DNA from 3 places in the Mesorhizobium sp. U510 genome. Region 2 is predicted to be linked to each of the others. Evidence: predicted binding sites of a transcription regulator. Region 2 holds the regulator's gene; each other region holds the start of a gene.

Region 1 (10,096 bases), 3.5 Mb from region 2:
GGCGGCGGTCGGCAAGAAGCCGGCGCTGTCCACTTCGGGCGGCACATCGGATGCGCGCTTCATCAAGGATTACTGCCCGGTGGTCGAGTTCGGTCTGGTCGGCAAGACCATGCATATGGTCGACGAGCGCGTCGCCCTTGCCGATCTCGAAACGCTGACGCGGATCTACCAGCGCTTCATCGAAGACTGGTTCGGGCAGGGCTGAGCAGCATGCTTTCGGCGGATGAAACCCAAGCTTCGCTGACCGGTGCCTGGCGGCTGATGCTCGGCAAGGCCGACGGCCTGCGCCTGCTCGACCTGTCGGCCGACGGCTTCTGGAATTCCTTCTTCGCCATCGTCGTTGCCGCGCCGGCGCTGATCGTGGGCTGGGTCGGCATCGCCAACCAGATCGGCGATCCCGACGCCTTCGTGGGCCGTTTCGGCATGCTGTTGCGCCTGGCGACGGTCGACATCGGTTCCTGGGTGCTGCCGCTGGTCGCGCTCGCCTTGGTCGCGCCGCGCGCCGGCATTGGTGGGCGCTTCGTGCACTATGTCGTCGCCAGCAACTGGGCCTCCGCCATCACCGCCTGGCTCATGCTGCCCTCGGCGCTGATCAGGCTTTTCCTGTCGTCGGCAAGCCAGGTCGCGAGCCTTGTGTCGCTGTTGCTGTTTGCCTTGTCGATGGCGCTGACCTGGCGCATGACCAATGCCACGATCGGCAAGGGCGCGGCGGTCGGCACCGCCGTTTTCGTCGGCATGTTCATTGCTTCGCTGCTGGTGCTGTTCGGGCTGCAGATACTGCTTGGCATCACCGTGCCGGACGATATCGGGGCTCAGAGCCTTTCCGGACCGTTCCCGGGGTAGAGCCTGCCTGGCTCTACCGGGGTAGAGCCTGCCTGGCTCTGAATAGCGGCTACGGACTCTGTTCTGAACAGCTTCTGGGCACTGTTCAGAATAGAGCCTGCCGGCTCATCCGGGATAATCGACGCCAATGAGGAAAAGCCCGTCGGGCGGCGCCACCTGGCCGCAGGCGGCGCGGTCGCGCGCTTCGAGCGCCGCCTTGAGGTTGGCCTCGGTCCAGCCGCCATCGCCGACGCGCTTGAGCGAGCCGACCATGGAGCGCACCTGGTTGTGCAGGAAGGAACGGGCCGAAGCTCTCACCTCGATCATGTCGCCCGCCCGGCTCACATCTAGCCGTTCCAGTGTCCGGACCGGGCTGTTGGCCTGGCACTGGGTCGAACGGAAGGTGGTGAAGTCATGCCGGCCGAGCAGGAGTTTCGCGGCCTCGTGCATGGCGCCGGCATCGAGCCGCTTCGGCACCCACCACACCTTGCCCTTTTCCAGCGCCGCGGGCGCGCGGCGGTTGAGGATGCGATAGAGATAGTGGCGGCCGGTGGCAGAGAAGCGGGCGTCGAAATCGTCCGGGACGATCGCCGCCTTCAGGATGGCGACATGCGCGCCGGCTGCCTGCAGATGGGCATTGACGGCATCGCGCACCTTGTCGCCGGGCCATGGCTTGGCGAGGTCGACATGCGCCACCTGAGCGGTCGCATGCACGCCGGCATCGGTGCGGCCGGCGGCGCGCAACCGCACCGCCTCGCCGCAGAATTTCTCGATCGCCTGCTCGATCGCCTGCTGCACCGAAGGCTGGTCGGCTTGGTGCTGCCAGCCGGCAAACAGGCCGCCGTCATATTCGATGTCGAGGCGAAAACGCGGCATTTGCGGCTAGAGCTCTCGCCTTGAGCAATTCCAGGAAAAGTGTGAAACGGTTTTCCGTCCGGAATTGCGTTAAAACAAAGAGGTAGAGCAGGTCACCGTTTCCATGAAACGGTCAACTGCTCTACGCGGCGAGAGCGGTGAAGGCGGAAGCGTAGACCAGCCTGCCGGCCTCCGGAGCGTCGCCCCAGGCCAGCGCCTGCAGCGCCTCGCCTTGGTACTCACTCTCGAATTTTTCGGCCCGCGCATGGCTGTAGCCGAAACGGCCGTAATAGGCGGGGTCGCCCAGCACCACGGCCAGCGTCTCGCCGGCATCCTTCAGGCGAATATGCGCCTCGCGGATCAGCGCGCCGCCAATGCCGCTGCCATGGAACGAAGGTTCCACCGCCAGCGGCGCCAGCGCCACGGCCGCGAAGCTCTTGCCGCCATTCTGGACGAACAGCCGGGAAAACAGTATGTGGCCTACCGCCTGGCCGTCTTCTTCCGCCACCAGTTCGACGACGGCGTCGCCGCCGGTGACCAGCGCGTCGACCAACCCGGCCTCCGCCTGCTGGCCGAATGCATGTTCCTCGACGAGGCGAATGGCCTCGCGATCCCGCGGCGTCGCCGCGCGTATCGACATCATGCTCATGAGAACTTCATTCCTTTTACGATCTTGGCTCCGCGCAGGAATTCCGACGCGGCGGCGGGCTTTCCGCCCGCACGTTGAACTTCGACCAGCCTGATCGCGCCTGCCCCGCAGGCGACCGTCAGCCGGTCATCGAGAATTCCTCCCGACTCGCCCGAACCTTCCGAAAGCGACAGGCCTTCGGATAGTGTCGAGCGAAGCAGTTTCAGCCGTTCCACGCGGCCGCCAATGTCAATTTCGGACCAAGCGCCGGGAAAGGGCGACAGGCCACGAAGATGGTTGTGGACCTCGGCCGCGGGCCGCGTCCAATCCACCCGCGTCTCGGATTTATCGATTTTTCTGGCGTAAGTCACCCCTTCCGCCGCTTGCGCGGCAAATGTCAGGGCGTTCCCTTCCAGCCGCGCCAGCGCTTCCACCATCAGGGCAGCACCGACGCTCATCAACCGATCATGCAGATCGCCGGCTGTCATATCGGGGTCGATGGCGCATTTTTCAAGCAATCCCACCGGACCGGTGTCGAGACCCTCTTCCATGCGCATCACCATCATGCCGCTTTCCAGGTCACCCGCCATGATGGCGCGCTGGATGGGGGCGGCGCCGCGCCAGCGCGGCAAAAGCGATGCATGGCCGTTGATGCAGCCAAGCCGGGGCGCGTCGAGAATTGCCTTTGGCAGCAGCAAACCATAGGCCACGACCACGGCGATATCGGCCCGCAGGGCGCTGAAAGCGGCCTGCTCGGCCTCGCCCTTGAGGGAGGTCGGCGTCCGCACCGCGATGCCGAGCCGCTCGGCCTCGCGCTGCACCGGCGACGGCGTCAGCTCCAGCCCGCGCCGGCCGGCCGCGCGTGGCGGCTGGGTGTAGACGGCCGATACCTCATGTCCGGCCTCGGCGATCGCGCGCAACGTCGGCACCGAAAACTCCGGCGTGCCCATGAAGATGACGCGAAGGGGCATTTTTTCCCCTATCCCACCAGCTTGCCCGGCGCCTTGTCCTTGGCGAGCTTCTTGAATTTCTTCACCACCATGTCGCGCTTCAGCTTCGAGATGTGGTCGATGAACAGCACGCCGTTGAGATGGTCGATCTCGTGCTGCAGGCAGGTCGCCATCAGCCCCTCGGCCTCCATCTCCTGCAGCTTGCCGTCGCGGTCGAGATATTTCACCCGCACCGAAGCCGGGCGTTCGACCTCGGCATAATAGTCCGGGATCGACAGGCAGCCTTCCTCGTAGACCGAGCGCGCCTCAGCGCTTTCCAGGATCTCCGGGTTGATGAAGACGTGCGGCGCCGGCGTTTCGTCTTCCTTGGCGAGGTCGATCACCAGCATGCGCAGCGGCTCGCCGATTTGGATTGCCGCCAGGCCGATACCGGGCGCGTCATACATGGTCGCCAGCATGTCGTCGGCCAATTTGCGCAAAGGCGCGTCGATGCGCTCCACCGGCTTGGAAACCTGGCGCAGGATGGGATCGGGAAGGATGATGAGCTGCTTGATCGGCATGGCGTCCCACGTAAGACGTCCAGCGAAAAGCGTCAACCGGTGGACCTGAGCCTCGTTCACGTTTTGATCTGTGCCGGCCCCACGAATCGGCTATGCTGTCCACATGAATGATCTGAGCACCATCCTTTCCGAGCCTGTCGCACGGCTTGGCGCGTCGACAATCACGCTGGGCCACGCCTTGGCCTTCGGCGCCTTGTTGTTTCTCGGCCTGTTCGTGGCGCTGGTCATCGCGCTGTGGCGGTCGGCCAAGGCGCGCGCCGTCGCTGCCGCGGAAGCCGCCGACCATGCCCGCGACGCCGAGGCGCGGATGGCCGGCATCTTGCAAAGCCAGGCCGAGATGCAGGGCCGCATGGGCGCCATTGCCGAAGTGTTCGGCGCGCGCCAGGCGGAGCTGACGCAGTCGATCGGCCAGCGCCTCGACGCCATGACCGGCCGCATCGGCCAGACCATGACCGAGCAGACCAAATCCACGCATGAGAGCCTGGCGAAACTGCAGGAGCGGCTGGCGATCATCGACACCGCGCAAGGCAACATCCAGTCGCTCGCCGGCCAGGTCGTGCAGCTGCAGGCCATCCTCTCCAACAAGCAGACGCGCGGTGCCTTCGGCCAGTCGCGCATGGAGGCGATCGTCGCCGACGGCCTGCCGCATGGCGCCTATGAATTCCAAGCGACGCTGTCGAATGGCAGCCGGCCCGATTGCCTGGTGAAGATGCCGAACGGCGCGCCGTCACTTGCCATCGACGCCAAATTTCCGCTTGAAGCCTGGAACGCCATCCGCGCCGCCGACGGTGCGGACCTGCAGAAGGTCGCGTCGCAGGCTTTCCGCCGCGACATCGAAATCCATGTCCGCGACATCTCGGAAAAATACCTGATCCAGGGCGAGACGCAGGACACCGCCTTCATGTTCGTGCCGTCGGAATCGGTCTTCGCCGAGATCCACGAGAATTTCGAGGCGATCGTCCACAAGGCGCACCGCGCCCGCGTTGTCATCGTCTCGCCGTCGCTGCTGATGCTGTCGATCCAGGTCATTCAGGCCATCCTCAAGGACGCCCGCATGCGCGAACAGGCGCATCTGATCCAGGGCGAGGTCATCCGGCTGATGGAGGATGTCGCGCGCGTCGACGAGCGTGTGCGCAAGCTGCAGGTGCATTTCGGCCAGTCGGCCAAGGACATCGACGACATCCTCGTCTCGACGTCGAAGGTGACCAAGCGCGGCCAGAAGATCGAGGCGCTGGAGTTCGGCGCGCAGGCCGATGGCGATGCCGGCCCGGAGACGCCGTCACGGGTGCCGGCGGCGAAACTCGAACCCGGCCCGCGCGTTGCCGATTCAAAAACCGGGCAGCTCAGGCTGCGGGTCGTCGAAGGCGACGACTGAACGGCTAATCTAGGCCACCGCCACGATGACATGTGCCTGAATTTTGGCGGCGACTGCGCCGCTACCATGCCTGGCCGCAATCGCGGATGCGGCGTAGTCCGTTGCAGCGTCCAGTTTCCCGGGATCCCTGGCCTCGATTTCGGTGCGAAGCACCGTTCCCTGGCAATAGGCAACGGCCGGAATGCGCGGTGAGGGCGCACGGCTCTGTTCGGCTCTCGTCTCGATCGCCACATCGGAGAAGCCGGCCTCCTCAAGGTCTCCGCGGATCAGCGCCGTATCGTGGTAGCCATGCGGCGTGCGGGGCAGAAAGCGCGGCGGATCGTTCGGAAAAAGCCTAGCCAGCGCATTGGTCACATCATCGGCAAAGACATTCTCCTCGATGCGGTCCCATACGTTGAACAGGAAATGTCCGCCGGGCTTCAGCACCCGCCTGGCCTCGCGGTAGGCGGATGGACGGCTGGGAAAGAACATCGCGCCGAACTGACAACAAACCAGATCGAAGGCCGCGTCTTCAAACGGCAGCGCCATGGCATCGGCCTGGCGCCATTTGATGCGACTGTCGGGAGCCTGTAGCGAAGCGGCGTAGTCGAGCATCGGCTGGTTCAGGTCGGTCACGACATAGCTTGCGTCAGGGGACAGTTTCGGCGCCAAGGCACGGGTGACGACCCCGGTGCCCGCGGCGACTTCCAGCACGGCTTTGGGCGAGAAGGACGCTGCCCGCCGTGCAAGGTCCGCGGCGAACGGCTCGAAAATCAACGGCACCATATAGCGGTCGTAGTTTTCCGGGATCGAGCCGGCAAACAGCTTGTCCGTTTCCAACATCGCTATTATCCGCCCGTCTGAGGTGAGCGAAGCTAGCACAGAATTGCCTGTCTTGGGCGGCTTTCGGCCGGGAGGCAGGTGCTACTGCTCCTCCACGATGCTCATGCCTTCGAATTCGGGAAGCCAGTGCAGGGCCGACCGGTGCCATTTCTGTTGTGTCGGCACCAGATCCTCGCGTTGCCGCGCGGTGCCCGTCCTGATTCCATAGATCTTCGGGCCGTCGCCAACCGACGTCGCGTAAAGATGCGCCCCGCAGTCGCCGCAAAAGGCCTGGGCGCGCTTGGCGCCGCTCGATCCGGTCTTGATATAGATTTTTGGCGTGCCTCTGGTGATCTGGTAGTGATCCTCGGGCGCGGGAACGGTGACGCGAAAGGCCGTGCCGGTCAATTGCTGGCAATCCGTGCAATGGCAGATCGAGGTCTTTGTCGGGTCGACCTCCGCCTCGTAGGTGATGGCGCCGCAATGGCACCCGCCGTCGATCTTCATGGTCAATCCTCCGAAATCCATCGCCTGATCTTAGCAAGGCAATGCGACGGGGCAACGGTGCAACGCTGGTCCAGGACTAATTGGAAGCGGCTTCGATCAGCTTGCGCCGCTGCTCCCAGGTGCCCGTGGTCTGCGGCTTGACGAACAGCCGCGTGATCTCCGGCATCTCCTTCTTCAGCCGTGCCTCGATGCGCTCGACACAGGCTTCGATCTCCGGCGCCGACAGATGGTCCTCGAATTCGATGCTGAGCCCTGCAACGATCTCTTGCGGTCCCATATGGACGGTCAGGACACCGTTCGCGCGCTGCACCGCCGGATCCTGCTGCGCGATCGCCAGCACCTTTTTCTGCACCTCGGGCGAAGCCGGCTCACCGATGAGCAGCCCCTTGCTTTCGCGGACGAGGAAAATCGCCGTGGCGCCGAGAATGAGCGCGATGCCGATCGAGGCGGCGCCGTCGAGCTCCGGCATCTCCAGCTGCTCCGCCGCCAATATGCCGGCAAAGGCGACGATCAGGCCGAGAAGCGCCGCGCTGTCCTCGAACAGCACGGTATAGACGCTCGGGTCCTTGCTCGATTGCACGGCCTGCAGCCAGCCTTGCTTGCCTTTCTCTCGGCGGAATTCCTTCAGCGCCACCAGCCAGGAGCTGCCCTCGAACAGGAAGGACAAGCCGAGAACGACATAGTTCACCTTGACGTTGGCGACAGGCTCCGGCGCCATGATGTGGACGATGCCCTCGTAGAACGACACGCCGGCGCCCAGGGCGAAGACCAGGAGGGCAACGATGAAGCTCCAGAAATAGAGTTCGCGGGCATAGCCGAGCGGATGCGTGCGGTCGGCCGGGCGCGCGGCACGGTGCATGCCGTAGAGCAGCAGGCCGCCATTGCCGGTATCGACCAGCGAATGCACGCCTTCCGACAGCATCGCCGAGCTGCCGGTGAAGAAGGCGGCGGCGAATTTGGTCAGTGCGATCGCCAGATTGCCGGCGAGCGCCGCATAGATGACCATCTTGGAGCCGCCGTGCCCGGCCATGCGGTCTGGTCCCCGTTTCAACGTGCCCAGTCTAACGGCCGGACGGCCGCAGTTCCACCATAACGCACCAACGGCCGGGTCGTTCAAGACGCGATTTGTTTGGGATCGGCCGCGGAGACGGCGACTATTCGACGATCTCGTCGGTCCACACCTTGAAGCCGGCCAGTGTCCCCGGTCCGAAAATATGGGTCAGCGGCACATCCGCCGCATCGCGGCCGGAAGCGATCAGGATGCGGCCGATGCGCGGCGCATTGTTGCGCGGGTCGAAGACATGCCACCGTCCGCCGAGATAGACTTCCATCCAGGCGGCGAAATCCATGCTCGACCACGGCTTCGGCATGCCGATATCGCTGATGTAGCCGGTGCAATAGCGTGTCGGGATGTTGAGCGCCCGGCAGAAGGTGACGGCAAGATGCGCGAAGTCGCGGCACACGCCGCTCTGTTCCCGATAGGCTTCCGCCGCGGTGCGCGTCGGCCGCGCATTGCCGTAGTTGAAGGCGATATGGTTGTGAACGAAATCGCACACCGCCTGCACGCGCGGGATGCCGAGCGGCGTGTGGCCGAACAGCCGCCACGCTTCGCTGGCCAAAAGGTCGCTCTCGCAAAACCGGCTGGGCAGCAGGAACAGCAGCGTTTCGGCCGGCAGGTCGCGCACCTCGTGCTGCCAGGCCATCAGCTCGGCCATCTCGAATGTGCCGGGCGCGCGGATCACCGCATCCGTGCCGAAGGTGAACCGTCCGGGCGGCGCGACGAAGCGGTTGCACCAATTGCCGAAACTGTCGCGGTAGCTCTCGATCGGTACCGGCGGGCTGGAAGTTAGGAAATCCGGCCGCTCGAGGTCGGAGGCGCGCGAATAGTGGACATTGAGCATCGCTATGAGCGGCGTTTCCTGCGGGAAGTCGAAGCTCATCTCGCAGCCGATGTGGATCCGCATTTTCGTCCTGACCGGCCTGCCCGACGATCACCCGGCGAAAGCGCGGGTCGATGTTGCAGTGCGAAGAAGAGAATGGCACGGACGGCCATGGTTTACGAGCAAATTAGAAATTGGTTGAAAGCAGTCAGCCTGAGGCTTCCCGCCAGCGCTGCCCTCTTGCAGCAAAGCGTTTCTCTTGTTTCACTTCGCTCCCCGCAACAGGAGGAACGAATCATGGCTAAAGGCGCGATGAAGGCAGGCAAGGAAGCCCGCAAGCCGAAGAAGGATGCCAAGAAGCCGGCGCCCGCTCCCGTCCTGAAGGCGCCGCCGGTCAAGGCGATGCGCATCAAGGAAAAGTAGGCCTCGGCAGGTCAGGCGCGGCAAATCCCACCGGCGGCGTCAGACAATGCCGCCGGGTTTGATCGGGTATTTGGATAACCTATATCGATAGTGCGGGGACGACCCCGCGCCTCCCCAACAATTCGGTCGGGACGACCCGCCATAATGATCGGCATCTGAGGATCGGATCCTGTCTCCGGCCCGATGCTGGATGGAGCGTTCCGATGTCTTGGACTTTTCTGTTTTTCGCCGGCCTCTTCGAAATCGGCTGGGCGATCGGCCTCAAATACACTGACGGATTTACCAGGCTTGTTCCGACCGTGCTCACGGTCGCCTCGATGATCGTCAGTCTTACCTTGCTGGGCCTGGCGCTGAAGGCGCTTCCCGTCGGCACCGCCTATGCGGTGTGGACCGGCATTGGTACGGTCGGCACGGCCCTGCTCGGCATCTGGCTGCTCGGCGAGCCCGCCACCGCGATCCGGCTTGCCTGCATCGCGCTGATCGTCTGCGGCATTATGGGGCTGAAATTCGCGGCCTGAGCGGAAGTCGCCCAAAAAAGCGCACCTTCCGCACAAACACCTTCAGGGCCGCTGCGAGGCGACCCTGATTCAATGTTCGAACTTGGCTGCGCCGAAGCTGCTAGCGGGCCGAGAAGCCCGGAGGAGCTCGGCCGGTCCGTGCCTTGCGCGCCGCATAGCGTGCGTCACGCTTGGCCTTGCGCTCGGCCTCGTCGGCGAGCAGGCGGGCAATGCGCTCGGTCTCTTCGGCTTCCCGAATTTTGGCCTCGGCTTGGGCTGCCTCTTCGGCGGCGATCCGTGCCGCTTCGGCTGCTGCCTCGCGCTCGGCCTTCTCTGCGGCTTCGCGTGCCAGCTTTTCCTGCTTCAGCCTGGCCTTCTCGGCTTCGCGGATCTCACGAGCCTGGAGGATTGCCTTGCGTTCAGCCTGTCGCGCCAGCACCGCAGGATCATCTGCCGCCGGCTTTGACTTGAAGCGCTCCAGAAGCGCCTTCTTTGCCTCGTTCGCGGCATTGCGCCGCTCGAAAATGTCTTTTTCCCTGTAGATAGCCAAGTCCACTTCCCTGAAGTCAATTCGCGAGGCTTACATACGCGCGAATGCCGAGAGTTCAAGCGCCAAATCGGTATGCCAGCCATGAAATTCCGCGATGTTGCAGCCGGGAGACGCCTTTTGCCGCCCAAACCGACATGCACTGTTCACCAATAGCCCCTCTGGCGGCGAGGCGAGCCGGTGGCTACTTCTAGCGGCAAAACCCAACACCAGGATGACATCACATGGAACTCGGTCTCTACACTTTCGCC
Region 2 (10,096 bases):
GCGTTGTTTGCCGACAGCGGCATGCGCGCCTGGCAGAAGGACGGCTTTGCGGAGATTGCGCTGCGCATGGCGACGGACAAGCCGTCGGGCGAGATCGCGGCGGGCGTTGTGCTGCGCCATATAAAAAAGGCGCCCTGAGAGGCGCCTTTTTTTAATCGGCAGCTTCGGTCAGCGCTTGGCGATCGGCACGTAGTCGCGCTCCGGCGCACCGGTGTAGAGCTGGCGCGGGCGGCCGATCTTCTGGCGCGGATCCTCGATCATCTCCTTCCACTGCGCGATCCAGCCGACGGTGCGTGCGACCGCAAACAGCACGGTGAACATGGTGGTGGGGAAGCCCAGCGCCTTCAGCGTGATGCCGGAATAGAAATCGACATTCGGGTAGAGCTTCTTCTCGATGAAATAGGGGTCGGTCAGCGCGATCTTTTCCAGTTCCATCGCGATGTCGAGCAGCGGATCGTCCTTGATGCCGAGTTCGCCCAGCACCTCGTGCGCCGTTTTCTGCATGATTTTCGCGCGAGGATCGTAGTTCTTGTAAACGCGGTGACCAAAGCCCATCAGCCGGAACGGGTCGTTTTTGTCCTTGGCGCGGGCGATGAATTCCGGGATGTGATCGACATGGCCGATCTCGCCCAGCATGTTGAGCGCCGCTTCATTGGCGCCGCCATGGGCCGGGCCCCACAGGCAAGCGATGCCGGCGGCGATGCAGGCGAACGGGTTGGCGCCCGACGAGCCGGCGAGGCGAACCGTCGAGGTGGAGGCATTCTGCTCGTGATCGGCGTGCAGGATGAAGATGCGCTCCATGGCGCGCGCCAGCACCGGGTTGATCTTGTACTCCTCGCATGGCACCGCAAAGCACATATGCAGGAAGTTTGCCGCGAAACCGAGATCGTTCTTCGGGTAAATGAAGGGCTGGCCGATGTGGTACTTGTAGGCCATGGCCGCGATCGTCGGCATCTTGGCGATCAGGCGCATCGACGCCACCATGCGCTGGTAGGGGTCGGAGATGTCGGTGGAGTCGTGATAGAAGGCCGACAGCGCGCCCACCACGCCGCACATCACCGCCATCGGGTGCGCGTCGCGGCGGAAGCCGGTGAAGAAGCGCGACATTTGCTCGTGCACCATGGTGTGGCGCGTCACGCGGTAGTCGAAATCGTCCTTCTGCGCCTTGGTCGGCAGTTCGCCGTAGAGCAGGAGATAGCAGACTTCGAGGAAGTCGCCGTGTTCGGCCAGCTGGTCGATCGGATAGCCGCGGTGGAGGAGAATACCGGCATCGCCGTCGATGAAGGTGATCTCGGACTCACAGCTTGCCGTCGAAGTGAAGCCGGGGTCGTAGGTGAAGGCGCCGGTCGTGCTGTAGAGCGAGGCGATGTCGATGACGTCGGGTCCGACGGAGCCGCTTCGCACCTTGAATTCATGGGTCTTGCCGGCGAATTGAAGCGTTGCGGTAGCCTCTTGGTTCGCGCCGCCCACATCCAGTTTTTTCGCAGCTTCGGTCATTGCAAACTCCTTGTTGTTTCCTCATGCCGGCAAAGGCAAATTCTGCAGAGCGACACGTCGAAATCACCGCAATGCGCGTATTCGCCACCGCATTTTAGGAGGTGCGTGCCAGATTGGGCCAAGGCCTAATGTTGCACTGCGAAACGCGCCTTTCAATGCCAATCTTCTTGGGCCAGTTTGCTCCTAATCGATTTGATCCGCTATGCGCGCCAGGCTTTCCTCGCGCCCAAGCACGGCAAGCACGTCGAACACGCCAGGCGAGGTGCTTTTGCCGGTCAGCGCGGCCCGCAACGGTTGGGCCACGGCGCCAAGCTTGTGGCCACCGGCCAGCGCATAGTCGCGGATCACGGCTTCCGCCGCGGCTGCAGTCCAGTCGCCGGAAAACGCATTCAAAGCTTCGTGAGCGCCGCGCAGGATCTTGCGGGCGTCGTCGTTGAGCAGGAGGGCCGCCTTCTCGTCGACCGGCAGCGGTCGCGTGGCGAACAGATAGGCCGCGCCATCGACGAGCTCGACCAGCGTCTTGGCGCGCTCCTTCAGGCCCGGAAGGGCCGCCAGCAACTGCGCCTTGTTGTGTTCGTTGAGGCGCGCGGCCATCGCCGGGCCACCCTCGAGATAGGGCAGAGTGGCGATGAAGATGTCCAACAGCTTCGCGTCGGCCATGCGCCGCATATGCGCGCCGTTGATCGCTTCCAGCTTGGCGAAATCGAAGCGGGCAGCGCCCTTGTTGACGTCGCCGATATCGAACCAGGAGATCATGTCCTTGATCGACATGATCTCGTCATCGCCATGACTCCAGCCCAGGCGCGCCAGGTAGTTGAGCAGTGCCTCCGGCAGGTAGCCCATGGCCCGATAGGCTTCGACGCCGAGCGCGCCATGGCGCTTCGACAGCTTGGCGCCGTCGGCGCCATGGATCAGCGGGATGTGCGACATAGACGGCACGTCCCAGCCCATGGCGTTGTAGATCACGGTCTGGCGGGCCGCATTGGTCAGGTGGTCGTCGCCGCGGATGATGTGGGTGACACCCATGTCGTGGTCGTCGACGACGACGGCATGCATGTAGGTTGGGTTGCCGTCCGAACGCAGGATGATGAAGTCGTCGAGATCCTTGTTGGGGAAGCGCACCTCGCCCTGGACGCGGTCATGGACGATCGTCTCGCCTTCGGTCGGCGCCTTGATGCGGATGGCGCCCTTGACGCCCGCAGGCGCCTCAGAGGGGGCGCGGTCGCGCCACTGGCCGTTGTAGCGCGGCGGCAGGCCCTTGGCCCGTGCTGCCTCGCGCATCGCCTCCAACTCGGCCGGCGTCTCGTAGCTGTAATAGGCCTTGCCCAGACGCACGAGTTCCTCCGCGACCTCGCGGTGGCGTGGCGCGCGCTCGAACTGCGAGACCGCGTCGCCGTCCCAGGTCAAGCCGAGCCAGGAGAGGCCGTCGAGGATGGCAGCCGTCGCGGCGGCGGTCGAACGCTCGCGATCGGTGTCCTCGATGCGCAGCAGCATCGTGCCGCCGGTGTGTTTGGCATAGAGCCAGTTGAACAGAGCCGTGCGCGCGCCGCCGATGTGCAGATAGCCGGTGGGCGAGGGGGCAAAACGGGTGACGACCTTGTCGGACATGAAACTCTCGGAAACCATCTGAAGCGGGGTGCGGCCGCGCGGACTTTCGCGCGTCGCGCGTTCATGTAGCATAGGGCGTCAGGGGTGCAAGGGGCAGGACCCGATGGCTGGACGAGGCTGGGGCTCGGATCAGGGCGAGGACGCTGGTGTTGGCGTCAGCGAACGGTCGTTGTTTGCATCTCCCCTTGCGAACCCACTGCCATCGCCCCTTATGCCTGCACCCGGCAGCCAGCCGCCGCAGGCGGATATGCCGGCGACACTTCCGCCGCCTGCTTCAGGCCGGATTGTGCGTGTCCGGCGGCGACTCGCCCGGGTTTCCTGGCCTCGCCTACGCCATAGTGCGGCGACGGCAGCGGAGCTCGAGCTTGACCGGGGCATCGCCTTCCTGCTGGTGCCGGTTTGTCTGGCCGCTGGAGCGATCGGCTATTATTCGCTCGCGACGGAGCCTGATTTTGCAAAGCCTGTCGCGGTCGTCGTGCTGATGGCGGTCTGTGCATTTGTTTCGCGCTCCTGGCCCAAAACCCATCTGGGCTTCACGGCGGCATTGTTGTGCGCGCTTGGCCTGCTTGTCGCCAAGGTCGAGACATGGCGGGCGGGCACCCAGATGCTGGGTTCGGAAATCTCGGCGCAAGTCACCGGCCGTGTCGTTTCGCTCGACCGGATGGAGACCGGCCGCATCCGGCTGACCATCGACGTGACGTCGACCGCCCGGCCGAAACTGCGCTATGCGCCGGAAAGGGTCAGGCTTTCGGCGCGAGATATCCCGGCGGAAATGACTGCCGGCTCCCTGGTCACCGGCTATGCTAAACTGTTGCCGCCGACCGGTCCGGTGCGGCCGGACAGTTACGATTTCTCCTTCGACAGCTATTTTGCCGGCATTGGCGGCAGCGGATTCTTTCTCGGCAACCCAAAGCTTGTCTCAGCCACGGACGACGAGGTGCCGCTCACGGCCCGCCTTTTCTCGGGGATAGAAAATGCCCGTGAAGCCATTGCCGACCACATCAGGGCCACGGTTGGCGGTGCCGAGGGTGAGATCGCGGCGGCGCTGATCGTCGGCGTGCGGGCCGGCATTCCCGATGAAATCAACGAGGCGATGCGACGCACCGGCATCTATCACATCATCTCCATTTCCGGACTGCATATGGCGCTCGTCGCCGGTACCATCATGGGGCTGCTGCGCGGCGCCTTCGCGCTGTTTCCGGACTTTTCCGCGCGTCGGCCGGTGAAGAAATATGCGGCCGCCGCGGCCCTTTTCTCGATCGCCGCCTATCTCGTCATTTCCGGCGTCGTCGTCGCGGCCGAACGCAGCTTCATCATGCTGGCGGTGATGCTGATTGCCGTGCTGTTCGATCGCGCGGCGCTGACCATGCGCAATCTTGCGATCTCGGCGATCGCCGTCATTGTGGTGTCGCCGCATGAGGTAGTCGGCCCAAGCTTCCAGATGTCGTTCGCCGCGACCGCGGCGCTGGTCGGGGCTTATGCCGGCTGGGCGGATCACCATGCGGGAAAGGCAAGACCGCCACCGCCAAAGCGATCCCTGCCGGGTTTTCTCACGCGAAAATTCCTGCTGGCGACGGGTGGGTTGGCGATGACATCCATCATCGCCGGCTGCGCCACGGCGCTGTTTGCCATCTGGCATTTCCAGCGTGTGTCGCCGCTCAGCCTGTTCGCCAATCTGGCCGTCATGCCGATCGTGTCACTGATTGTCATGCCTTTCGCTGTTCTCAGTTCGCTTGCGATGCCCTTTGGTGCCGACGGTCCCTTCCTTTACGTGATGGGCAAGGGCCTGACCGCAATGATCGCCATATCGGCGTGGATATCGGAGCGCTCCCCGGTCGATGCGGTCGGGCTGATTTCGCAGCAATCCGTGCTGCTGGTGACCATCGCCCTGATCATCGCGACGATGGCGACGACCTGGCTGCGGCTCGCGGCAGTGCCATTCGCGCTTGCCGGCCTGCTGACAGTATCGGATACGCGCGCCCCGGATGTGCTGATTTCCGAAGATGCGCGTTTGGTGGCGCTGCCGATCGGCGGTGGAGAACTCGCGGTCAGCCGGGCTCGCCCGAACGAGTTCACCGTCGACAATTGGAAACGCGCGCTGGTGTCCGAAACCATCGTCGTGCCGGAGATGTTCGACAAGGCGGACTGGCAATTCGACATTGCCGATGCCGCCAATCTGCCGCCGGGAGCGCCGTTTTATTGCACGGATGGCGTCTGTCTTGCCCGGCACCCGTCAGGGGCGATCATCGCGCATGTCGAAGACCGCAAGGACACCTGGAAGGCTTGCGGCTTCGCCGATTTGATCGTCGTCAATGACGCAACCGGCTATGATTCCTGCCACAATCCGCTGGTTGTTGTCGTCACCAAACGGCAACTTGCCCGCAAGGGCAGTGCCGCCGTCTTCTTCGACCGCCAATCGGCGACAGGTCCGCCAATCATCAGCTTCGCGGTGGACGGGCCATATCGGCCCTGGCACGAGCAGCGAAAATTTTCGCGCGAGGCGAGGGGGCTGCCGCCCTATCAAAAACCCGAAAAGCCTGCCGTTCCTGCTCAGTAGCGCCGGATCAACCCGACAAGCTTGCCTTGCACCTTGACCCTGTCTGGCCCGAAAATGCGCGTCTCGTAGGCCGGGTTGGCGGCTTCAAGGGCGATCGAGGCGCCCTTGCGGCGGAACCGTTTCAGGGTTGCTTCCTCCTCGTCGACCAACGCCACGACGATCTCGCCCGGGCTCGCCGTGTCGGCGTTGCGGATGATGACCGTGTCGCCGTCGAAGATGCCGGCGTCGATCATCGAGTCGCCCTTGACCTCAAGTGCATAATGCTCGCCACCCATGATCATGTCCGGCGGTACCGAGATCGAATGTGTCTGATGCTGGATGGCATCGATCGGCACACCAGCGGCGATGCGACCCATCACCGGGATCGACACGGCGGAAACCGCATCGTCATTATTGCCGGCCGCGGGCAAGCGCGATGCCGCCGGCTTGATCTGGCGGCCAAGACCACCCTGGCCGAGGCTGCCCTGGATGACGCTTGGCGAGAATTTCTTTGCCGCGTTGAGGCCGGGTGCGATCGAATCCGGCAGCCGCAGCACTTCCAGCGCCCGCGCCCGGTTGGGCAGCCGGCGAATGAAGCCGCGTTCCTCCAGTGCCGTGATCAGGCGATGAATGCCTGACTTGGAGGCAAGATCGAGCGCTTCCTTCATTTCGTCGAAGGAAGGCGGAATGCCGCTTTCCTTGAGCCGTTCATGAATGAACATCAGCAGTTCATGTTGCTTGCGTGTCAGCATGGCGGCCCCCAAGGCATTGAACGACGGGTGTGAATCAGAATCGAAAAACAAACCCAGAACAAACACTATCTGTTCCAGTTGTGTTCCGCAACTGTTTAAAGTTTAATGAATTTGTTAACGCGTCCGAAATTATTTGGCCCCGGCAGCGGGCCGCGCTAGACCGCTTCCGCTCCCCGCAGGTTCATTGAAATCATTTTGGTTAATGGCCTGTGGCCTACCCCTGGATGCGGTTTGGCATCAGGCATTTGAGAGGCGTCCACAGAGCGGATTTGTACGGTGTATCGATCCATTTCCGGCGGAACGAAACGAAATCAAAATGCCAACGGTCGCGGGTTCAGGCCGGCCATGGCCGCGTGGATATGGACGCCGCGGCAACGTCATCCGGAAACCGCTTTCAGGCTGCCGGCGCGCGCGGTGTAGGTGTTGGCGCCGTTGTCTTCGCTGTGGACATAGACATGCAGCGTGTAGCCGATATGCGCGGTCATCAGCGCCTTTGCCCGCTCGACATTGCGATCGAGCGCCGCTTCCATGATTGCGGTGTGATGCTCGATGGCGATCGCCTCGCGCAGGGCGTCCATAGCCTCGCCATAGCCGTCCTTGAGGCCGGCCGCCGCCCGCAATGTCGGCGCCAGGCCGAGAAACCGATGATGCCGACGCAGTTGATCGGCGATCGTCGAGCGGAAGCGCAATAGCCAGTTCGACGTCGCCGCGCTCAGCAGAGCCGCATGGAAGGCCTCGTGGCTCTCGTCCCATTTGTCGACGGCCGCATCGGAAGGGTCTTCGACCGCGGTCTTGCACCGGGAGAGCCGGTAATGAGCGGTGACGACCGCGTCCTCCCATTCCCTGCCGCCGTTCGCGATCGATTCCAGGAACAGCGGCATTTCGACAACCATCCTTGCGCGCGCCAAGTCCTCGAGCTCGGCGCGCGACACGGGAGCGACGGCAAAGCCGCGATTGCTGATGGCGGTGACCAGGCGCTCGGCTTCAAGTCGGGACAAGGCTTCACGCAGCGGCGTCCAGCCGACGCCGTATGTGCCGCGCAGCGCGCTCAGCTTGAGCGGCGCGCCCGGCATGAGGCGGGTGGTCAGGATATCGCGCCGCAGCAGCTGATAGGCCGCCTCGGTCTTCGTGGAATTGTTCTGATCCTGCATCGCCATCCGTCCGTCATCGGCTTGCGAAAATTATATATGAAGCGGAGGTATGGCAAGAATTATATATAATGTTTGACACACGGCGGGCGACTGACCATGATCGCCGCAGTTGCCGTCCTGTGGGCGGCGCTGATCAAATCTGGGAGGAAATGATGTTGAAGTCGAAGTCCGCTTGGCTGTCGGGATTGGCCCTGGCAGGCGCATTAATGGTCAGCGCAGGCAGCGCCGCGGCCGATCAGATACGCATCGGCATCGCTAATTTCGGCGAGCATCCGCAGCTCAATGCCGCCATAGCCGGCTTCAAGAAGGCATTGACGGACAACGGTTTTGTCGAGGGCAAGGACGTCGTCTACACCGAAAGCCATACCAACTTCGATGCATCGCTGGTGCCGCAGATGATTGCCAAGCTGCAGGCGGAGCAGCCCAAGCTGATCTACACCATCACCACGCCGGTATCGCAGATCGCCAAGAAGGCGCTCGCCGGTTCCGGCATTCCGATCGTCTTTGCCGCTGTCACCGATCCGGTGGCGGCCAAGCTGGTGCCGTCGTGGGACGCCGGAGACGAAGGCATGACCGGCGCCAGCGATCTGCAGGATGTCGCCGCGGTGATGGCCTTCACCAAGAAGCTGCTGCCGAACGCCAAGCGCTTCGGGGTGCCTTACAATCCAGGCGAGGCCAATGACGTTGCCCTGATAGAAAAGATCAAGGCGGCGGCGCCGGCGGCCGGTTTCGAGGTCGTGGAAGTCGGCATCGACAACGTCAATGACATCCAGCAACGCATCGCTTCGCTCGCCGGCAAGGCTGACGTGATCTACGGTCCGGCCTCGAACCTGATCCAGCCGGCAATCGCCGCTGTCTCCGCGGCCGCACGCCAGGCCGGTATCCCGGTCGTCAACTCTGATGACAGCGCGGTCCGCAACGGCACCGTGCCGGCGAGCTTCGCGGTCAATTACACGCAGGTCGGCATGAACGCCGGCAACATCGCCGCCGAAATCCTCAAGGGCAAGGATCCCAAGACGATCGCGCCGTCGCGCCCGGCCTACAAGGATCACATGGCAACGATTTCCCGCAAGGCGATGGCCGCGTTCGGCATCGAGATACCGGCTTCGATGGCCGATTGCGGCTGCATCGTCGACTGATATCGGGCTGCAAGGGGCGATGGCGTTGGCGCCGTCGCCCTTCCGGCCAGGGAGGAACGATGCTCGATATCCGATCCGCGCGCAAAGTATTCTACAAGGGGCAGGCCGACGAGAAGGTCGCGCTCGACGGCCTCAGCCTGTCATTGGCCACCGGCGAGTTCGGCATCGTCATCGGCTCCAACGGGGCCGGCAAGAGCAGCATGCTCAACGCTATTTCCGGAGCCCTCGTCCTGGATTCCGGCAAGATCCTGATCAACGGCGCCGACGTGACAGCCATGCCGGTGCACAAGCGCGCCACACGATTGGCGCGCGTCTTCCAGGATCCGATGCGAGGCACCGCCGCCAGCATGACCGTGGCGGAGAACATGCTGCTGGCCGATCTGCGCAGCCAAAAACGCACGCTGCGGCAAGGGCTGAACGCCACGCGGCTCGCGTCCTACAAGGAGCGCCTGTCGATATTGGGCCTCGGCCTCGAAAATCGTCTCGACACCCGTGTCGACCTGCTCTCGGGCGGGCAGCGGCAGTCGCTGTCGCTGATCATGGCAGTCGGCGGATCGCCGGACCTGCTGCTGCTCGACGAGCATACCGCGGCACTCGACCCGCGCACGGCCGAGATCGTCATGCAGGCGACGGTGCGTGCCGTCAACGCGCTGAAGCTGACCACGCTGATGGTGACCCACAACATGCAGCACGCCGTCGACTATGGCAGCCGGGTGATCATGCTCGACGCGGGCCGGGTCCTGCTGGAGGTCTCCGGCGAGGAGAAGGCGAGGGTCACGGTTATCGATCTGATCGGCCATTTTTCCATCAAGACCGACCGCATGTTGCTGGCGAGCTGATCACCATGGGCTTTATTCCGGACGTTCTGACGAGCTTTGTCGCGATCATGCCGGTGACCCTGGCGCAGAGCCTGATCCTGGCCTTTGTCGTGCTCGGCATCATGATCCCGTTCCGCATGCTGAACTTTCCCGATCTCACTAGCGAAGGCGCCTTTCCGCTGGGCGGCTGCGTCTGCGGCGTGCTGCTGGCTGCCGGGGTATCGCCGCTGACCTGCATCGTCGTCGCATTTGTGGCGGGCTTCGCGGCGGGTTGCTGCACCGCCTTCATCCATCTGCGCTTCCGCATCCACACGCTGCTGGCGGGCATCCTGATGATGACGATGCTCTACAGCATCAACCTGCGCATCATGGGCAAGTCTAACCTTTCGGTTTTCGGCTCGCCCACCGTGTTCGATTGGGTGCCGTTCGCGCGGCCGGGTTTTCCGGCCAGCAAGATCGTCGTCGCCGGCCTTCTCGCGCTCATCGCCTTTGCGGCGCTCTACATGTTCTTCAGAACCGAGAAGGGGACCGCCGTGCGCGCCGTCGGCGCCAATCCCGACATGGCCGAGGCGCAGGGCATCAATGTCTGGGCGGC
Region 3 (10,096 bases), 470 kb from region 2:
CGCCACCGATTTCCGCTTCCCCGGCAAGGGCAAGCTGACGATCAAGTTCGTCGGCGAGGACGGAAAGGTGATCGAACATGACGTGTTCGACGCGCCCGGCGCCGGCGTCGCCATGGCCATGTACAATCTCGACGAGTCGATCCGCGAATTCGCCCGCGCCTCGCTGAATTACGGCCTGCTGCGCAACTATCCGGTCTATCTGTCGACCAAGAACACCATCCTCAAGGCCTATGACGGCCGCTTCAAGGACATTTTCCAGGAAGTCTACGAGGCTGAATTCGAGGCCGAGTTCAAGGCGAAGAAGCTGTGGTACGAGCACCGCCTGATCGACGACATGGTGGCCTCGAGCCTGAAATGGTCGGGCGGCTATGTCTGGGCCTGCAAGAACTACGACGGCGACGTGCAGTCCGACACGGTGGCGCAGGGCTTTGGCTCGCTCGGCCTGATGACCTCGGTGCTGATGACGCCGGACGGCAAGACGGTGGAAGCCGAAGCCGCGCACGGCACCGTCACCCGCCACTACCGCCAGCACCAGAAGGGCGAGGAAACCTCGACCAATTCGATCGCCTCGATCTTCGCCTGGACGCGCGGGCTGGCGCACCGCGCCAAGCTCGACGACAATACCGAGCTGAAGCGCTTTGCCGAGACGCTGGAAAAGGTCTGCATCCAGACCGTCGAGTCCGGCTTCATGACCAAGGACCTGTCGCTCTTGATCGGCCCCGACCAGCCCTGGCTCTCGACCACCGGCTTCCTCGACAAGATCGACGAGAACTTGCAGAAGGCCATGGCCTAAGAACCCAGCTTTACACATGCCGAAGGCTCCGAAAGGGGCCTTCGCTTTTTTTGGGCCAGCGAAAGCGAAGGGCTGACAGCATGACCAAGCCGATCCTCTATGGCGCGGACTACAGCGTCTATGTGCGCATCGCGCGGATGGCGCTGGAGGAGAAGGGCATCGACTACGAACTCGTGCCGCTCGACATCTTCGCCGCCGAGGGCATCCCGGCCTGGTATCTCGAACATCACCCGTTCGGCCGCATCCCGGCTTTCGAGCATGACGGTTTTCGCCTTTTCGAGACGAATGCGATTACCCGCTATGTCGATGAGGCTTTCGACGGTCCGGCGCTGCAGCCCGCCGATACGCGTGGCCGCGCCAGGATGGGCCAGATGACGGGCATGCTCGACGCTTATGGCTACCGCGCCATGGTCTGGGACGTTGCCGTCGAGCGGCTCGAAAAGCCAGAGCCGGATGAGACCCTGATCGCTAGCGGCCTGAGCCAGGCCCAAACGGTCCTCAGGGTACTCACCTCACTCAAGGCTCCCGGACCTTGGCTCCTCGGCGATCACGTGACACTGGCCGACCTGCATGCCGCGCCGATCATCGCATATTTCCTCAAGGTTGCCGACGGGCAGAAGCTGCTGGCCGAGTTTCCCGAGATTCAGGCCTGGTGGGACCGCATCGCGGCCAGACAAGCCTTTGCCATGACCGAAAAGGCCGATTGAGAGCCAAGGCGGCGCTAAAACCCTATCTCGGGCCGGGTCACCATCAGCCAGAGAATGGCAAGCACGGCGGCGAAAGCCGGCAAGCCGCAAGCAAACCAGATGCGAAACAGGCGTTTCTCTTCGGCGGGCAGCGGCGCGTTTTCGATGGCGGCCTGCCGCGCCAGGTTGCGGATCCGGATCTGAATCCAGACGACCGGCAGCCAGAACAGGCCGGTGACGACATAAAGCAGCAAGGACAGAACGATCCAGCCTTCGTTGAGCGGCCAGCCCAGTGCCTGAGCCAGCAGCACGCCCGTGATCGGCTGCACGATGACGGCGGTCGCCGTAAAAATCGTGTCGGCGATGACGACCGTGCCCGCGACATGGGCGACGAGGTCGGCGCGTCCGCTGCGTTGCGCCATTAGCATGAAGAAGGCGATGCCGGCGCCAGTGCCGAACAGAACCGTGGCGCCGATAACATGCGCCCAGCGCAATATGTCGGCCCAGAGGCTCATCGCTCGTCGAGCACCGCGAGCGCCACCAGCACTAGGCAAAGCGCCGGGATCGTCTTGACCAGCGGTCCCAGTGGATCGAGCCATAGGCCGGGGACAAGGAGCGTCGCGCCCGCCAGATAGGACAGCGTGATCGCAATCATCGCCAGCAGCGCGTGCCGGGCCAGGGATCGAACCACGACAGCCGCGCCAACCAGGATATCCGCAGCACTTCCGACGAGAACCAAGATGTGAGCGAGGCTCGCCGAGACGCCGTGCGAAACAAGGATATCCGCCGCTGCCTCTTGCCGGATCAGACCGACGACACCCGAAACAAGCCAAAACAAGGACAGGCAAGCGAAGATGACAGGCTTTGCCAGCCAGAGGCGGCCGAACCATCGTTCCTGGACATTGGCGGACATATCGGCCAGCGTTGCTTCCAGCGGCTGAAGCGGACGGCCGGAAATTCGGTTCCAAGCCGCTGCGTCGCCCGTGACGCCGCGCGCCACGGCAGCAAGGGCTGCGCTGCGCAGCGGGGACCGCCAGCCGAGAATGCCAAGCATATCGGCAACCGCGCCCGCAAGCCGGCCGAGAATGGCAGGCATCGGCACCACTCTTGCGGGCTGCAGGCCAAGCCACGCACGCAAGGCGGTCAAGACCTCGGCGAGCGGTCTGGCATTGGCTTCAACGAGATCGACGGCAAGTCGGGGCGGCAGCGATCCGGCGACCGCCCGTGACACCGCTTCGGCAACGTCGGTGACCGCCACGGTCTGGATCGGCTGGCGCGTCATGACGGCCGGAACAAAACCCGGAAATGTCGCAAGGGCACGCAGAAGTGCCGTTCCGCCATAGGCGGCGGGCGCGATCACCAGGCCCGGCCGCAGGATGGTCCACGCCAGCGAGGAGCTTGCGACGGCCTGGTCGCCTTGCGCCTTGGTGCTGAAGAAAGGATTTGCCGAAGCGAGATCGGCGCCGATCGCGGAGATCTGCGCAAAGCGGTGAACACCGGCCTGTTCGCAGGCAGCAACGAGTGCCACCACCGAGCCCCGATGAACAGCGTCGAGGCGGTCGCGCGGGCCGTCCTGCAAGGCGCCCGCCGCATTGACCACCGCGTCCATGCCCGCAACCACCGGCAGCCAGTCTTCGGCGGCAAGCAGTTTCGACATGTCCGCCGCGATCCAGCGAACCGCGGGCCGACGCCGCCCGGCATCCTGAACATCGCGGCCGAGACCGGTCACATGATGACCGTCGCGAAGCAAACGGCCAATGACGGCGTCCCCGATCAACCCATAGCCACCGAGGACGAGAACATTCATGTCATGGCTTTCAGGCGGCTTCGAGCGCCGCCTTCACAGCCGCGATCGCATCATTGGCCTTCGAGGCATCCGGGCCGCCGGCCTGGGCCATGTCGGGCCGCCCGCCACCGCCCTGCCCGCCCAAGGCGGCGGAGGCGACGCGCACCAGGTCGACGGCGCTGAAGCGGCCGACGAGGTCGTCGGTAACGGCGACGACGACGCTTGCCTTGTTGTCCTCGCCGGCACCGACAAAGACGACGACGCCGGAGCCGAGCGAGGTCTTGCCGGCATCGGCCAGCGGCTTCAGATCCTTCGGCGAGACGCCGGAGACCGCCTTGCCGAGGAAGCCAACGCCCGCGACCGTCTCGTTCTCCGAGGGTGCACCCGCCGCGGCGCCGCCGCCCAGCGCCAGTTTCTTGCGCGCTTCGGTCAGGTCCTTCTCGAGCTTCTTGCGCTCTTCGAGCAAAGCCTCGACGCGGGCCGGCACGTCGGCGGGCGAGATTTTCAGCACGGCTGCCGCCGCCTTCAGACGCCGATCCTGCTCGTCGAGATGTTTTCTGGCCGCCTCGCCGGTCAGCGCCTCAATACGGCGCACGCCGGCGGCGACCGCGCTGTCGGAGACGACGCGGACCAGGCCGATATCGCCGGTCGCCCTGACATGCGTGCCGCCGCAGAGTTCGACCGAATAGGGCCGGTTGGCCTTGGCGCCGTGCAGGCCCGTGCCCATCGACACGACGCGTACCTCGTCGCCATACTTCTCGCCGAACAGCGCCATGGCGCCTTCCGCAATCGCGTCGTCGACCGACATCAGGCGCGTGGTCACCGGGCCGTTCTGCACGACGATTTCGTTGGCCATGCGCTCGACCTCTTCGAGTTCCTCGGCCGAGATCGGCTTGTTGTGCGAGATGTCGAAGCGCAGACGCTCGGGCGCGACCAGCGAGCCCTTCTGCGCGACATGAGTGCCCAGCACCTCGCGCAGCGCCTCGTGGATCAGGTGCGTGGCGGAGTGGTTCGCCCGCAGCCTGGTGCGGCGCGCATGGTCGACTTTGAGCTCGACGGCGGCGCCGGTCCTGACCGTGCCGCTCGCCACCTTGCCCAGATGCACGAACAGCCCGTCGGCCTTCTTCTGCGTGTCCGCGATCTCGATCGAGAACCCTTCGCCGGAGATGATGCCGGTGTCGCCCATCTGGCCGCCGGACTCGCCATAGAAAGGCGTCTGGTTGACGACCACCGCAACGGCATCGCCCTTTCCGGCGCTGTCGACGGTCTTGCCGTCCTTGACCAGCGCCTGGATCAGGCCTTCCGCCTGCTCGGTCTCGTAACCGAGGAATTCGGTGGCGCCGGTCTGTTCGCGCACGGAGAACCACACCGTCTCAGTGGCGGCCTCGCCAGACCCGGTCCAATGCTTGCGCGCCTCGGCCTTCTGCTGCTCCATCGCATTGGTGAAGCCGGCAAGATCGACCGAGATGTTGCGCTGGCGCAGCGCGTCCTGCGTCAGGTCAAGCGGGAAACCGTAGGTGTCATAAAGCTTGAAAGCCGTCTCGCCATCCAACATGTCGCCGGCATGCAGCGTTTCCGTCGCCTCGGAGAGCAGGCCGAGGCCGCGCACCAGCGTCTTGCGGAAGCGCGTCTCCTCGAGCTTCAGCGTCTCGGTGATCAGCTGTTCGCCGCGCAGCAGCTCGGGATAGGCCTGGCCCATCTCGCGCACCAGAGCCGGCACCAGCTTCCACATCAGCGGTTCGTTCGCGCCGAGCAGCTGCGCGTGGCGCATGGCGCGGCGCATGATGCGGCGCAGCACATAGCCGCGGCCTTCGTTCGAAGGCAGCACGCCGTCGGCGACCAGGAAGGACGACGAGCGCAAATGATCGGCAATGACGCGGTAGGAGGCCACCGTTTCCGCGTCAGGCGCGCGCCCGAGCGCGGAGGACGCCGCATCGATCAAATGCCGGAACAGGTCGGTTTCGAAAACGCTTTCCACGCCCTGCAGGATGGAGGCCATGCGCTCCAGCCCCATGCCGGTGTCGATCGACGGGCGCGGCAGGTCGATGCGCTCCTCCTTCGTCACCTGTTCATATTGCATGAACACCAGGTTCCAGAATTCGAGGAAGCGATCACCATCCTCTTCGGGGCTGCCGGGAGGACCGCCCCAGATGTGCTCGCCGCGATCGATGAAGATTTCCGAGCACGGCCCGCAGGGACCGGTGTCGCCCATCGCCCAGAAATTATCCGAGGTCGCGATGCGGATGATGCGATCATCCGAGAAGCCGGCGATCTTCTTCCAGAAGCCGGCCGCCTCATCGTCGGTGTGATAGACAGTGACCAGCAGCTTGTCCTTCTTCAGCCCGAACTCCTTGGTGATCAGGTTCCAGGCAAGCTCGATGGCACGCTCCTTGAAGTAATCGCCGAAGGAGAAATTGCCGAGCATTTCGAAGAAGGTCAGGTGGCGCGCGGTGTAGCCGACATTGTCGAGGTCGTTGTGCTTGCCGCCGGCGCGAACGCTCTTCTGGGCGGTGGTGGCGCGCGAATAGGACCGCTTCTCCAGACCGGTGAAGACGTTCTTGAACTGCACCATGCCGGCATTGGTGAACATCAATGTCGGATCGTTGCGCGGCACGAGCGGGCTCGAGGCCACGACCTCGTGGCCCTCCTTGCGGAAATAGTCGAGAAAGGTCGACCGGATCTCGTTCACGCCACTCATGACTGCTGCCTTTTCGCGAAAACCGCCGGCGCGGCCGGCGGAAACTGGTGTCTGCTTTCCAGAAATAGACTTGGCCTTTTAGCGGGCACGCTCCAGCCTGTCCAGAAACACGGAACTGGGCCAATCCTGGGAGTCTATTGGCCCCAAAAACGAAAACCGCCGGCGCGAAGGCCGGCGGTTTTGGACGCGGTACTAAAGAACTCGATTACTTAAGCATCAGGTCATAGGCCGACTTTATGGCCGAACTCTGTCCGTTGCCCTACATCGCGCCGGCTTCGTCCTCAAAACCGTCGTCGCCGCCTTCAGACCCGCCATTTTCGAGGAACTTTTCGGCGATCAGCCCGGCATTCTGCCTGAGCGCCAGTTCGATCTCGCGTGCCGTATCGGGATTGTCGCGCAGGAACAGTTTTGCATTTTCGCGGCCCTGGCCGAGGCGTTGCGAATTGTAGGAGAACCAGGCGCCGGACTTCTCGACCACGCCGGCCTTGACGCCGAGATCAACCAGCTCGCCGGTCTTGGACACGCCCTCGCCATACATGATGTCGAACTCTACCACCTTGAAGGGCGGCGCCAGCTTGTTCTTGACCACCTTGACGCGGGTCTGGTTGCCGACGACCTCGTCGCGGTCCTTGACCGAGCCGATGCGTCGAATGTCGAGGCGCACCGACGCGTAGAATTTCAGCGCGTTGCCGCCGGTCGTGGTCTCGGGCGAACCGAACATGACGCCGATCTTCATGCGGATCTGATTGATGAAGATGACCATGGTGTTGGATCGCGAGATCGAGGCGGTCAGCTTGCGCAGCGCCTGGCTCATCAGGCGGGCCTGCAGGCCGGGCAGCGAATCGCCCATCTCGCCCTCGATTTCGGCGCGCGGCGTCAGTGCCGCAACCGAATCGACCACCAGCACGTCGATGGCGCCGGAACGCACCAGCGTGTCGCAGATCTCCAGCGCCTGCTCGCCGGTGTCGGGCTGCGAGATCAGCAGGTTTTCAAGATCGACGCCGAGCTTGCGGGCATAGACCGGGTCGAGCGCGTGTTCGGCGTCGACGAAGGCGCAGATGCCGCCCTTCTTCTGGGCTTCGGCCACCGTGTGCAGCGCCAGCGTCGTCTTGCCCGAGCTTTCCGGCCCGTAGATCTCGATGATGCGGCCGCGCGGCAGGCCACCGACGCCGAGCGCGATGTCGAGGCCGAGCGAGCCGGTCGGCACCGTTTCGATCTCGACGACCTGCTCGTTCGCGCCGAGCCGCATGATCGAGCCCTTGCCGAAAGCCCGCTCGATTTGCGACAGCGCCGCATCCAGAGCCTTTGATTTGTCCACTGCCTTATCCTCTACAAGCCGCAAAGAATTCTGAGCCATGATACATCACCCCTTGGTCGTCAATGAAGGCCGGACAATCCGTAATCCCTGCCATTTTGTACCTTTTTTGTTCTCGTTTGGCAAGAGGGATCAAATATCTGAAAAACAAGTCATATCCGTATTTGTTCTTTTTTCGTACCAAGAGATCGAACAGGAACGCGCCCCACATTGGGCCAGACTGTTCGATTGTATCGATCCGCCGAATCGCCATCTTGCTGGCGAAGGTCTGCGGCGCAGTCTAGCGCTTGTGCAGTCGCAATAACAAAGGGCATATCGCCAGCATGGTGAAATCCATAGAGATACTGGCCGTGGGCGGCGCCCATATCGACCGGCGTGGCCAGGTGTCCGGCGCCTACGTGCCGGCCGCGTCCAATCCCGGCACGATGCGCGAGGATGTCGGCGGCGGCGTGTTCAACGCGCTGCGCAGCACGGTGCGGCGCGGCGTATCGGGCTCGCTGATGTCGATGCGCGGCGGCGATGCCGGGGCCGACACCATTTCGCGAGCCATCGCCGAGGCAGGCATCGCAGACCTGTCGGCGGTCTTCCTCGACCGCACGACGCCGAGCTATACGGCGCTGATCGATCGCGAGGGCGAGTTGATCGTCGGCTTCGCCGACATGGCGCTGTACGATCTGGCGTTTCCCAAGCAGATGAGGCGCTCCAAGGTCCGCGAGGCGATCGCAGCCGCCGATGCCATACTGTGCGATGCCAATCTGCCGTCTTCGGCACTGGAGCGGCTGGTTTCGCTTGCCGCCGGCAAGCCGGTCTATGCCATTGCCATTTCGCCGGCCAAGGTCGTGCGGCTGATACCGGTGCTCGGCGCGCTGGCACTGGTCTTCATGAACCGGCGCGAGGCCGTCGCGCTGGCCGGCGTCAATGCAAATGCCGCCGAGCGAGACGTCGTCGACGGTTTGCGATGCAGCGGCCTTGCCAGCGGCGTCGTGACGGCAGGCAGCGCGCCCGTGCTGGGTTTCGACGAGACAGGCGCTTTTTCGATCCAACCGCCTGCCCCCAGAAAAGTCGCCGACGTCACCGGCGCCGGCGACGCGCTGGCGGGTGCGACGGTGGCAGCCTTGCTGCGCGGCCTGCCGCTGCGCCAGGCCTTGCGCGAAGGCGTCGCGGCGGCGACGCTGGCCATCGAAAGCGCCGACGCCATCCCTGATTTTACCGCGGCAAGCTTCGCGGAAGCGCTGGCACTTGTGCCGGACGCGCAGGAAGTGGCATGAGACCGGCAAATTCATAGTGCCGCTGTATTGCCGGCATGCGCCGCACCGCGAGTTGGAGATCCAGATGAGCCCCGAAACCGCCCGCCCCTTCATCGACATCCACGCACCGGTGGCGCAAGCCCTGGCCGCCGGGCGCCCGGTTGTGGCGCTGGAAAGCACCATCATCACCCATGGCATGCCCTACCCCGACAATGGCGCCATGGCGGCCAATGTCGAGAAGATCATCAGCGACGGCGGCGCCATACCGGCGACGATCGCCGTGGTTGGCGGCCGCATCAAGATCGGCCTGTCCGACGGCGAGCGCGAATCGCTGGCCATGACCGGTGACGCCATGAAGCTGTCGCGCGCCGACCTCGGCTTTGCCGTCGCGCAAGGGCGCACGGGTGGCACGACAGTCGCCGCCACCATGATCGCGGCTGAAATGGTCGGGATAAAAGTGTTCGCCACCGGCGGCATTGGCGGCGTGCACAAGGGCGCCGAGAAGAGCTTCGACATCTCCGCCGATCTCGACGAATTGGCGCGCACGCCGGTCATCGTCGTCTCGGCCGGCGCCAAGGCGATCCTCGACATCGAAAAGACGCTGGAAGTGCTGGAGACGCGAGGCGTGCCTGTCGTCGGCCATGGCTGCGAGACCATGCCCGCCTTCTGGTCGCGGCAGTCGCCGTTCCGCGCCCCGCTGACCCTTTATAAGCCCGAAGAGATCGCGCATTTCTTCCGGACGCGGCAGGCACTGGGCTTGGGTGGCGGCATGTTGATCGCCAATCCGGTGCCGGAAAACCACGAAATCCCTGCTGAAGAGATGGCGGGCTATATCGACGCCGCGCAAAAGGCGGCCGAGGCGCTCAACGTGACCGGCAAGGCGGTGACGCCGTTCCTTCTGGGAAAAATCCTGGAGTTGACCGGCGGCCGCAGCCTCAAGACTAATATCGCGCTGGTCGAAAACAATGCGCGGCTGGCTGCCGAGATCGCCAAGGCGCTGTAGTTCACTTGCCTGCGCGCCGCCCTGCCTCATAGGCGCGGCGCGCCCACACCGTCATCTCGTCGGGATCGTCAAAGGCGCTGTCGGGAATGCTCCAATAGGGCATGGCGACCAGCTTGCCGTGGCGCTTGCCGGTATAGGCCCATTGCTTGCAGCCCTCGGCTTCGAAATCGGGCGCGCTTTGCTCGTCGGCCTTGAGCAGCAACTCGCCGCGCAGCACGATGGCGACGATGACGCCGTCGAAATAGATGCCCTTCCCGCCGAACAGCCGGCGAATGCTGACCGGGCCTAGCCCTGAGAACAGTTCGGCGATGCGTTCATTGTCCATGCCGCAATCATGTCACCGGCATTTGACATTGTCATCGCGCAACGAAAATCATGCTGACAGGTTGACCATTCCGTCGGAGTTCTTGTCATGCCGCTTCTGCTCAAGGGGTCCTGCCGCTGCAACGCCGTGCGTTTCGAGGTGGAGAGCCACACGCCCGTACCGTTCATGCTGTGCTACTGCTCGATCTGCCGCAAGCAGCAGGGCGGCGGTGGTTTCGCCATCAATCTCGGCGCCGACTACGAA

What was found. Region 2 encodes LexA, which represses DNA repair genes until DNA is damaged. Its sites were predicted from a motif close to TGTTCNNNNTGTGTTCNG; they were not measured.
Region 1: ACLGL5_RS07595 (DNA recombination protein RmuC) is a predicted target of LexA. The motif match lies at 3,869-3,886, and genes of this name have one in related genera.
Region 3: recA (recombinase RecA) is a predicted target of LexA. The motif match lies at 7,378-7,395, and genes of this name have one in related genera.

Annotation. Positions count from the first base shown of each region.
Region 1 covers NZ_CP180532.1:1,138,711-1,148,806, forward strand. The annotation lists gene dapE (succinyl-diaminopimelate desuccinylase) at 1-205, shown strand, start outside; gene ACLGL5_RS07570 (hypothetical protein) at 211-843, shown strand; gene truA (tRNA pseudouridine(38-40) synthase TruA) at 949-1,698, opposite strand; gene ACLGL5_RS07580 (GNAT family N-acetyltransferase) at 1,820-2,326, opposite strand; gene fmt (methionyl-tRNA formyltransferase) at 2,323-3,276, opposite strand; gene def (peptide deformylase) at 3,285-3,815, opposite strand; gene ACLGL5_RS07595 (DNA recombination protein RmuC) at 3,919-5,190, shown strand; gene ACLGL5_RS07600 (class I SAM-dependent methyltransferase) at 5,200-6,012, opposite strand; gene ACLGL5_RS07605 (GFA family protein) at 6,094-6,498, opposite strand; gene ACLGL5_RS07610 (cation diffusion facilitator family transporter) at 6,575-7,528, opposite strand; gene ACLGL5_RS07615 (transglutaminase-like domain-containing protein) at 7,653-8,462, opposite strand; gene ACLGL5_RS07620 (hypothetical protein) at 8,535-8,801, shown strand; gene sugE (quaternary ammonium compound efflux SMR transporter SugE) at 9,005-9,319, shown strand; gene ACLGL5_RS07630 (DUF6481 family protein) at 9,420-9,848, opposite strand; gene ACLGL5_RS07635 (LLM class flavin-dependent oxidoreductase) at 10,070-10,096, shown strand, end outside.
Region 2 covers NZ_CP180532.1:4,592,292-4,602,387, reverse strand. The annotation lists gene lpxB (lipid-A-disaccharide synthase) at 1-138, shown strand, start outside; gene gltA (citrate synthase) at 169-1,497, opposite strand; gene gltX (glutamate--tRNA ligase) at 1,681-3,105, opposite strand; gene ACLGL5_RS24070 (ComEC/Rec2 family competence protein) at 3,209-5,662, shown strand; gene lexA (transcriptional repressor LexA) at 5,656-6,393, opposite strand; gene ACLGL5_RS24060 (GntR family transcriptional regulator) at 6,771-7,544, opposite strand; gene ACLGL5_RS24055 (ABC transporter substrate-binding protein) at 7,697-8,683, shown strand; gene ACLGL5_RS24050 (ABC transporter ATP-binding protein) at 8,743-9,522, shown strand; gene ACLGL5_RS24045 (ABC transporter permease) at 9,528-10,096, shown strand, end outside.
Region 3 covers NZ_CP180532.1:4,122,990-4,133,085, reverse strand. The annotation lists gene ACLGL5_RS21525 (NADP-dependent isocitrate dehydrogenase) at 1-793, shown strand, start outside; gene ACLGL5_RS21520 (glutathione S-transferase family protein) at 874-1,500, shown strand; gene ACLGL5_RS21515 (DUF2269 family protein) at 1,515-1,994, opposite strand; gene ACLGL5_RS21510 (SDR family oxidoreductase) at 1,991-3,286, opposite strand; gene alaS (alanine--tRNA ligase) at 3,297-5,963, opposite strand; gene recA (recombinase RecA) at 6,223-7,320, opposite strand; gene ACLGL5_RS21495 (carbohydrate kinase family protein) at 7,602-8,546, shown strand; gene ACLGL5_RS21490 (pseudouridine-5'-phosphate glycosidase) at 8,611-9,528, shown strand; gene ACLGL5_RS21485 (TfoX/Sxy family protein) at 9,530-9,853, opposite strand; gene ACLGL5_RS21480 (GFA family protein) at 9,941-10,096, shown strand, end outside.